One region of the Mesorhizobium sp. M0019 genome, then DNA from elsewhere that is predicted to be linked to it. Evidence: predicted binding sites of a transcription regulator. Region 1 holds the regulator's gene; each other region holds the start of a gene.
The links. The regulator LexA, encoded in region 1, represses DNA repair genes until DNA is damaged. The targets are predictions, from matches to a motif close to TGTTCNNNNTGTGTTCNG.

Region 1 (2,203 bases):
CGCGTCAGCGCCGGCATGTCGCGCAGTTCGCCCGACTTGTAGTTGACGTGGTTGACCAGCACCACGGCGGTGCGTTCGTCGATCAGCTCTTCGATGGTCGGCGCGTCGACCCCCGAGAGGCGCAGCAGCGTATCTTTTCGCGTCGAAACCACACCCTCAGCCATGTAGAGGTCCGTCGGAAAACTATCGCCCTCGGCGACGATGACCTGCCGCTCCGGTCGCATGGCCATGGCGGCGTGCAGCAGCTTGTAGATGTTGACCGATGTCGTGTCGCAGACCACCGTCTGGCCGGCCGCGGCACCGATCAGGCGCCCGAGCTGGTCGCCAAGTTCAAGCGGCATGTTGAACCAGCCGGCCGTGTTCCATGCGCGGATGAGATCATGCGACCATTCTTCGGTCGCGGCCTTGTGGAGTTCATCGAAAGCGGCACGTGAAGCAGCTCCTAGCGAATTGCCGTCGAGATAGATCACTCCTTGCGGCAACACAAAGCGGTCGCGCATCGCGCGCAGCGGATCCGCGGCATCCATCGCCTTTATGGCCACGAGATCGGGAATTCCTGTCATGATTTGTCTGCTCCCCCAAGATCCAACGCAAGGCCGGACACGCGTCGACTGTTCTTCCATTACCTGGTTGCGCGCAGCAAGGCTCCAGCGGCGAGAAGCAGCCTGACCAGGCGATGGAAACCGGGACTTAACCCGAGGTTGGCGTTTTGAGTTCGTTTCGTTCACGGTGCATTGACCAAACCGCACAGTCGATACGGTTCAATTCCGTGCCTTTTACCAACCGACGGCCGATGCCAGTGCCGCCTTCTAGGAGGCCAGAAGGGCGCAAACGAAAGCAGAATCAAGGCGATGAGGCTCGCGGCGATGAAAATGCGGTACGCCGGTAGGGGACGTCGTTTGTTTCCCGAGCCTTAACGCATTCATTAAACTTTAAACAGTTGCGGAACACAACTGGAACAGATAGTGTTTGTTCTGGGTTTGTTTTTCTGATTCTGTTGGGGGTCGCTATGCTGACACGCAAACAACACGAACTGCTTATGTTCATCCACGAAAGGTTGAAGGAAAGCGGTATCCCGCCTTCCTTCGACGAGATGAAGGAAGCGCTCGACCTGGCTTCCAAATCCGGAATCCACCGGCTGATTACGGCGCTGGAGGAGCGCGGCTTCATTCGCCGTTTGCCCAACCGGGCCCGTGCGCTGGAGGTGCTGCGCCTGCCTGACTCGATCGCCCCCGGCCTCAATGCGGCACGCAAGTTCTCGCCGAGTGTCATCCAGGGCAGTCTTGGGCAAGGCGGTCCTCGGCAAGGCAAGCCGACATCGTCGCGCGTGCCCGCAGCCGGAAATGACGACGATGTCGTCGCCGCCGTTTCGATCCCGGTGATGGGCCGCATCGCCGCCGGTGTGCCGATCGACGCCATCCAGCACCAGACGCATTCGATTTCGGTGCCGCCGGATATGATCATGGGCGGCGAGCATTATGCGCTCGAGGTCAAAGGCGACTCGATGATCGAGGCCGGCATTTTCGACGGCGACACGGTGATCATCCGCAATGCCGATACGGCGAGCCCCGGTGAGATCGTGGTGGCACTGGTCGACGAGGAGGAAGCGACGCTGAAGCGGTTCCGCCGCAAGGGCGCCTCGATCGCCCTGGAAGCCGCCAATCCAGCCTACGAGACGCGCATCTTCGGACCAGACAGGGTCAAGGTGCAGGGCAAGCTCGTTGGGCTGATCCGCCGCTACTGAGTTGCGCCCTTGGCGCCGGCTTTTGGATTGTCGGCCCTGCGGTATGGGGGCAGGCCGCGCGTCGCGCGTGAAAATTTCCGCTGCACGTGCCAGGGCCGGTATGATTTTTCGACCGCGAAACGGATTTCGGCGCGCGTTGCCGCTTGTGGATCGAAGTAGACGGCGGCACTTCCCGCGCGCGCCAGTTGCCGTTTGGTGACGACGAGGACCAGCCGGTCGTAGTAGCAGGGGTTATGGGCGGTGGCGTCGTCGATGACGATCAAGCTGGCAAAGGCGCAGGCTGGCCGCGCAGTATCGCGGTCCTTGGCTTGCGCGATGATCGCGCCGGATGGATGCCTGGCAAGGCAGAGGCCGTCCGTGCAAATGAACGGCATGCCCGGCGGTAGGTCGGCCGGATCGGCAATGTCGAATTGCGGGTCGTTCTTTCCAGGTGTTTCCGGCGCGACGATAGCCTCTGAT
Region 2 (2,203 bases), on a different contig from region 1:
GATGGTTTTTTCGTGCGGATGGTCCATGAGCACCTTGCGCACCAGCGCCGCGGCGATTTCGGCCAGCATGGCGGTTGCCGAAATCGGCTGGTCGAGCGTGATCGAGCGCGTCACCGAGCGCAAATCGGCAAAGCGGACGCGAACCGTCACCGTGCGGCCGGGCCGGGATTTCGCCCGCAATCTTGTGGCGACCCTGTCGGCCAGATGCAGCAAAGCCGGCACGAAGACCTGCTCCTCGGCGGGTTTCTGGCCGAGCGCCGATTGCGCGCCGGCCGAGCGCGCCCGGCGCTGCGTCTCGAGCTTGCGCGGATCGCGGTTCCACGCCAGCGCGTTGAGTTTCTCTCCCGCCGCCGGCCCGAGCAGGCGCTCAAGCGCCCCACCATTGGTCTTCGCCAGCTCGCCGATGGTGTTGACGCCGATGCCGGCCAGCCGCTGCCTGGTGACCGGGCCGACGCCCCACATCAGCTCGACCGGCAGGTGGTGCAGGAACTCCAGTTCGTGGCGCGGATCGACCACCACCAGCCCGTCCGGTTTTGCAACCTGTGAGGCGATCTTGGCCAGATGCTTGGTGCGGGCTACGCCGACCGAGATCGGCAGGCCGAGCTCGGCCCGCACGCGGCGGCGGATCTTGCCGGCGATCTCGGCCGGCGAGCCGAACAAATGGGTGCAGCCGGCGACGTCGGCAAAGGCCTCGTCGATCGAAATCCGCTCGACCACCGGCGTGAAATCGCCGAGCACCTTGATTGCCGCATCGCCCAGCCGCTGATAGTCCTTGAAATGGCCGCCGACGAAGATGAGTTGCGGGCAGAGTTCCCGCGCCCGCCGTCCCGGCATACCGCCGCGCACGCCGAACGCCTTGGCTTCATACGAAGCAGCCAGCACTACCCCGCCGCCGACGGCAATCGGCTTGCCGCGCAAGGCCGGGTCGAGCAATTGTTCGACCGAGGCATAGAAGGCATCCAGATCCGCGTGGAGGATGTTGGCTTCCATCCGGCCCGTTCGCCCGCGGCGGTTCGAACGCCGCATTGTCTCGAGTTGTTATGAGAACATAAAGAGAACAATATGGGTGGATTGTCAAGCAGCGCGGAGGCTGCCGCCGATGATCTACAGCGCCATCTTGTAGCCGAGATGACTGGCGGTGAAGCCGAGGCGCTCGTAAAAAGCGTGCGCCTCCCGTCGACCTTTGTCCGTGGTGAGCTGGACGAAGCTGCAATTGCGCGAACGGCATGTTTCAATCGCCCATTCGATCATCAGCTTGCCGACGCCGCGAGAGCGCCATTGCCGGGCGACGCGAACGCCTTCGATCTGGCCGCGCCAGGCGCCTTTTCTCGAAATGCCTGGAAGGAAGCTGAGCTGCAGCGTTCCGACCACTTGCCCGGCCTCGACGGCCACGACCAGCAACTGGTTGGGATCGGTATCGATTGCGCTGAAGGCATCGAGGTAGGATGGCGCGAGCGGCGTGGACGGGTCTTCCCGGTTCGCGCCGAGCACGTCGTCGGCAAGCATTGCAACAATCGCCGGCAGGTCGGGCGCTTGCGCGCGACGGAATTTGATCTCGCTCATCGCGTGGAGACATACGGCGCGGATTTGGGGACGACAAGCGTGAAGGGATGCAACTTTGCCGGTCTACTGGAAAGCAGCCGTTGAAAGACCTATGACAGGCGAGATCGGGAGGCTACGAAATGGATGTTCCAGCCAGCATGAAGGCTGAATTGGCAGCCTGGAACAATGGGTCCGGCATCGATCTACAAAGCTGGGTCGGGTGCGAGGGCCGATTCGCGCTTGCTGTGGGATACAGCACCATTTTCTGGCCGAAATTCGTGACGTTCGAACGCTACGTTTTGATGGAAGGGTTTAGCGAGGAAGGCCTGCGAAGCTTTGAACGAGACCCCAACGCCACACGACAGTGCGTGGAAGCGGTTATGAACCACCTGCACATTGCCGACATTCACGCCTTCGGCGCCGCCGACATCTCTCGCGACAAACTCGTGTTTCTCGGCTCGGTTCTCAAGGAGATTTATGAGGCAAAACTGCAATGGCAGTTTGCGAACCGAAGGTTTGTCGTCGAGTTTTTCGCTTCAGACTCCAGAGACCTGGAGGATTATCAGCTGTCTTTCTGGCAAGCAGACTAGGGCAATGGGCGAGGCGAGCAACTTAGCGAGGGTCAACCCTTCAATGCGGATCGAAATCGAGGGTGTCTCCC
Region 3 (2,203 bases), on a different contig from region 1:
CGAGATCATCACATCCTCGGAAGTGACGATCGAAGCGCGCTTGTTGCCGACCAGGTCGGCATAAGCGCGCAAGCCGCGCGTCAGGACGTTGCGGAAGCCGGCCTCATGCGTGCCGCCTTCGGCGGTCGGAATGGTGTTGCAATAGGAATTGATAAAACCGTCGCCGCCGAACCAGGTCACCGCCCATTCGAGCGAACCGTGGCCGCCCTGCTTCTCGCTCTTGCCGGCAAACATTTCACGGGTCACCTGGAATTCGTCGCCGAGCGAGGCTTTCAGATAGTCCTTGAGGCCGCCCGGAAAATGGAATTCTGCCTTGGCCGGCGTCGTGTCCTTTTCCTTGATCAGCGACGGATCGCAGGTCCAGCGGATTTCGACACCGCCGAACAGATAGGCCTTTGACCGCGCCATGCGGTAGAGCCGCGCCGGCTCGAAAGCAGCACCCTTGCCGAAAATCTGCTCGTCTGGATGGAAGCGGATCTTCGTGCCGCGGCGGTTGTGCACCTCGCCGAGCTGCTCCAGGCCGGTCACCGGAACGCCTCGCGAGAAGCGCTGGCGATAGAGCTTGCGCCCAATCGCGACCTCGACCTCGAGATGGTCGGACAGCGCGTTGACCACGGAAACGCCCACACCGTGCAGGCCGCCGGACGTCTCGTAAACCTTGCTGTCGAACTTGCCGCCTGAATGCAGCGTCGTCATGATGAGTTCGAGCGCCGGCTTCTTGAATTTCGGGTGCGGATCGACCGGAATGCCGCGGCCGTTGTCGGTTACGGACAGGTATCCGTCGGCGGAAAGCTCGACATCGATGAAGGTCGCATGGCCGGCGACCGCCTCGTCCATCGAATTGTCGATGACCTCGGCGAACAGATGGTGCATCGCCTTGTCGTCGGTGCCGCCAATGTACATGCCCGGGCGGCGGCGCACCGGCTCCAGCCCCTCCAGCACTTCGATATCGGCGGCACTGTAGCTCTCGCTGGCGTCGCGGGGCGCCGGCCGCTTCGCCGCCTGCACCAGCGGGTCGGCCGGGCGCGCGGCGGCGCGAGCCGGTTGCGGCTGCTTGTCCAATTTGGCGAAAAGATCGTTATTGTCGTCCATGCCGGTCCTGGATTCCGATGCTGCGAATCACCACCCGATACTGCCACGCTTTTCGCGGGCAGGCGACGGAGGTTCCTGTTACGTTCGAGGATAGGGCCTCTTACTGCAAAACCATTCGACAACCAAGCGGCGGAAATGGGGTCGAAGCCTGGAGCATCGACGCTTTGTAAACCCTGTCCGAAGGTTACGCCGCAAGATTGGCTGAAAAAACGGTATTTGCGGACTGTCGCTGACCTAGAATGCAGCGGAACCCTCAAGAGGCTGTCGCTTAAGCATGTTGGATTACAGTTCGCTCCTGCTCGCGGCGGCGCTGTCGGGCACGGGCCTTAGCATCACCATGTTTGCGATCTGGTTCACCGCGCCACAGGCACGCTTTGTGCTGACGGTGGCGTGCGGCATTCTCGTGCTGGTCGCACATGTCGTGTTGTTCTGGCATTACACCAGGGATCCAAGCGCCTGGCTTTGCCAGATCGTGCTTGCGCTTCTCAGCCTCGGTTTCCTGATTATCTGCCTGTCGGCCATGCAATATCTCGGCATAGGCGACTACAGGCGCGCCATCTTGCCGACCTTGGTTGCGATGGCTGTTTGCACAGGCGCGACGTATCTCGGATTTGATGGTGTCGGCTTTATTGTCACCTACGCAACGGTAACGGCGCTGCTCTCGCTCATCGGGGCGATGTTCTGGATTGAGGGTGGTCACGATCGCCGGATATTGCTGGTCGTCTCGTTCCTGAGCGGCGTCTGTGCCCTGTCGTTCGGACTTTGCGGCGCGGTCCTGCTGGTCAAGGGCCAATGGGTGCTGGGTGTTGCGCCCGACAATTGGGCCGAGCGGGTGAATTCCGTCGTGGCCGTCGCCTGCATGACCGGGCTCGGCGCATTGACGCTCTCCCTGCACCATTTGCAGGCGCAGATCGAATTGAAGGCCGAGACGATGACCGATCCATTGACCGGGCTGATGAATCGGCGGGCGTTGACGGCACTCTACGGCGAGCGGGTCTTCGGTCCGTTCATGTCCGTTGCCATGTTCGACCTCGACCATTTCAAGAGGACGAACGACGTATTTGGTCACCCGGTCGGCGACCAGGTTCTGTGCCGCTTTGCCGCCGTCGTC
Region 4 (2,203 bases), on a different contig from region 1:
AAATAGGCTGCGTCATGTTTCGGCAATTCCGGGCCGCACTTCACGCCAGGTCCCGCGCTTCGGGCACAAGCGCCAGCGCCTCGGCAAAGCTGGCGCTGGTGAAGGCGGCGCGCTCGACGACGAGCATAGCTGCGGCAACGCCTTCCCGCAGCGCTGCGCGCAGCTGCAGGCCGCGCAGCAGGGCGGCGATCGTCGCACCGGCCAATGCGTCGCCGGCGCCGGCAGCATCGGTCCGCTTTTGTAGCGGCGGTGGCGAGATCGAGAACGCGCTCAATTCGTCGAAACCGAGCACTGGTTCGTCGCCGGCGGTGATCACGCCGCTTTTCAGCCCGGCGCGTCTCAGGCCGTCGACGATGCCTTGATCGATTTGGACGCCGGCGAGCACGCCGGCCTCCTGCCGGTTCATGAAGGCCAGCGCCAGACGGTCGAGCACCGGCATCAGCCGCGCCGCCTTATTGGGCGAGACCGCAAGCGCAAACACCGGCTTGTCGGCGGCGAGTGCCGCCAGCCGCCCCAGCGCGGTCGACGGCAGGTTGGCGTCGCACAGCACCGCGTCGGCCGAACCGATCGCTTCCCGCACCTTGGCGCGGCGGATCTGCTTGGGAAGCGCCAGCTCGTAGAGCACCATGTCGGCAAGGCCGGCGATCAGCCCGCCGTCGCTATCGATCAGCATCGTATGGCTTGGCGTTGCTCGGTCGAGGAACACCGCCGACAGGTCGGCAATGCCGGCCTCGGTGACGGCGCGTAAAACCGTGTCGCCAAGGGCATCGCCGCCGCGCACCGAAAGCAGCGAGGCCGAGGCGCCGCGTCGCACCGCACAGCGCAAGGCGTTGAAGACGGCACCGCCGACATGCTCGCGCATCGTGCCGGGGTTGGAAGCGGCCGGCACGAAGGCGCCGGCAACCCGGCCGCGCCGCTCGATATAGGCGCCGCCCACGGCCAGGATCGTCGGGGATTTGATCATGCCGTCAAAATGCCCTTTAGCTGTTGCCCGGGGGAGACTAGGTCGCCGGGCGGAACCCTGCAATCGCGGGTCCGATTCGGTTGGTGACGGCAACGGCGCCGCATGCGAGGCGAGACACATCGGAAGCAATAATTGCGAAACAAAAATAGAACAAATAGGGATATGCGTTATTTTTCAAACCCTTGGTGCTCATTGACAAATGAGAACAAATGAGGTACATTCTTTTAAGGATTGCGGGATTGTCCGGCCTCCATTGACGACCACGGGGTGATGTATCATGGCTCAGAATTCTTTGCGGCTTGTAGAGGACAAAGCGGTGGACAAATCAAAGGCTCTGGATGCGGCGCTGTCGCAAATCGAGCGTGCCTTCGGCAAGGGCTCGATCATGCGGCTCGGCGCGAACGAGCAGGTCGTCGAGATCGAAACGGTGCCGACCGGCTCGCTTGGACTGGACATCGCGCTTGGCGTCGGCGGCCTGCCGCGCGGCCGCATCGTCGAGATCTACGGGCCGGAAAGCTCGGGCAAGACGACGCTGGCGCTGCACACGGTGGCCGAAGCCCAGAAGAAGGGCGGCATCTGCGCCTTCGTCGATGCCGAGCACGCGCTCGACCCGGTCTATGCCCGCAAGCTCGGCGTCGATCTCGAAAACCTTTTGATCTCGCAGCCCGATACCGGCGAGCAGGCGCTGGAGATCTGCGACACGCTGGTGCGCTCCGGCGCCATCGACGTGCTGGTGGTCGATTCGGTGGCGGCGTTGACGCCGCGGGCGGAAATCGAAGGCGAGATGGGCGATTCGCTGCCCGGCCTGCAGGCCCGCCTGATGAGCCAGGCGCTGCGCAAGCTGACCGCCTCGATCTCGCGCTCCAACACCATGGTCATCTTCATCAACCAGATCCGCATGAAGATCGGCGTCATGTTCGGTTCGCCCGAGACGACGACCGGCGGCAATGCGCTGAAATTCTATGCCTCGGTCCGCCTCGACATCCGCCGCATCGGCTCGGTCAAGGATCGCGACGAGGTCGTCGGCAACCAGACCCGCGTCAAGGTCGTCAAGAACAAGCTGGCGCCGCCCTTCAAGGTGGTCGAGTTCGACATCATGTATGGCGAGGGCGTCTCCAAGACCGGCGAGCTGGTCGATCTCGGCGTCAAGGCGGGCGTGGTCGAAAAGTCGGGCGCCTGGTTCTCCTACAATTCGCAGCGTCTTGGCCAGGGCCGCGAAAACGCAAAACTGTTCCTGCG

Region 2: dinB (DNA polymerase IV) is a predicted target of LexA. The motif match lies at 1,043-1,060, and genes of this name have one in related genera.
Region 3: parE (DNA topoisomerase IV subunit B) is a predicted target of LexA. The motif match lies at 1,163-1,180, and genes of this name have one in related genera.
Region 4: recA (recombinase RecA) is a predicted target of LexA. The motif match lies at 1,100-1,117, and genes of this name have one in related genera.

What each region holds. Positions count from the first base shown of each region.
Region 1 is NZ_JAMYVK010000002.1:183,352-185,554, reverse strand. Features, by position in the region: gene kynU (kynureninase) at 1-563, opposite strand, end outside; gene lexA (transcriptional repressor LexA) at 1,010-1,744, shown strand; gene NKK47_RS03015 (ComEC/Rec2 family competence protein) at 1,738-2,203, opposite strand, start outside.
Region 2 is NZ_JAMYVK010000065.1:28,216-30,418, forward strand. Features, by position in the region: gene dinB (DNA polymerase IV) at 1-990, opposite strand, end outside; gene NKK47_RS31110 (GNAT family N-acetyltransferase) at 1,105-1,563, opposite strand; gene NKK47_RS31115 (hypothetical protein) at 1,683-2,132, shown strand; gene NKK47_RS31120 (hypothetical protein) at 2,176-2,203, shown strand, end outside.
Region 3 is NZ_JAMYVK010000020.1:94,920-97,122, forward strand. Features, by position in the region: gene parE (DNA topoisomerase IV subunit B) at 1-1,092, opposite strand, end outside; gene NKK47_RS16525 (GGDEF domain-containing protein) at 1,367-2,203, shown strand, end outside.
Region 4 is NZ_JAMYVK010000007.1:138,501-140,703, forward strand. Features, by position in the region: gene NKK47_RS07975 (TfoX/Sxy family protein) at 1-6, shown strand, start outside; gene NKK47_RS07980 (PfkB family carbohydrate kinase) at 41-964, opposite strand; gene recA (recombinase RecA) at 1,242-2,203, shown strand, end outside.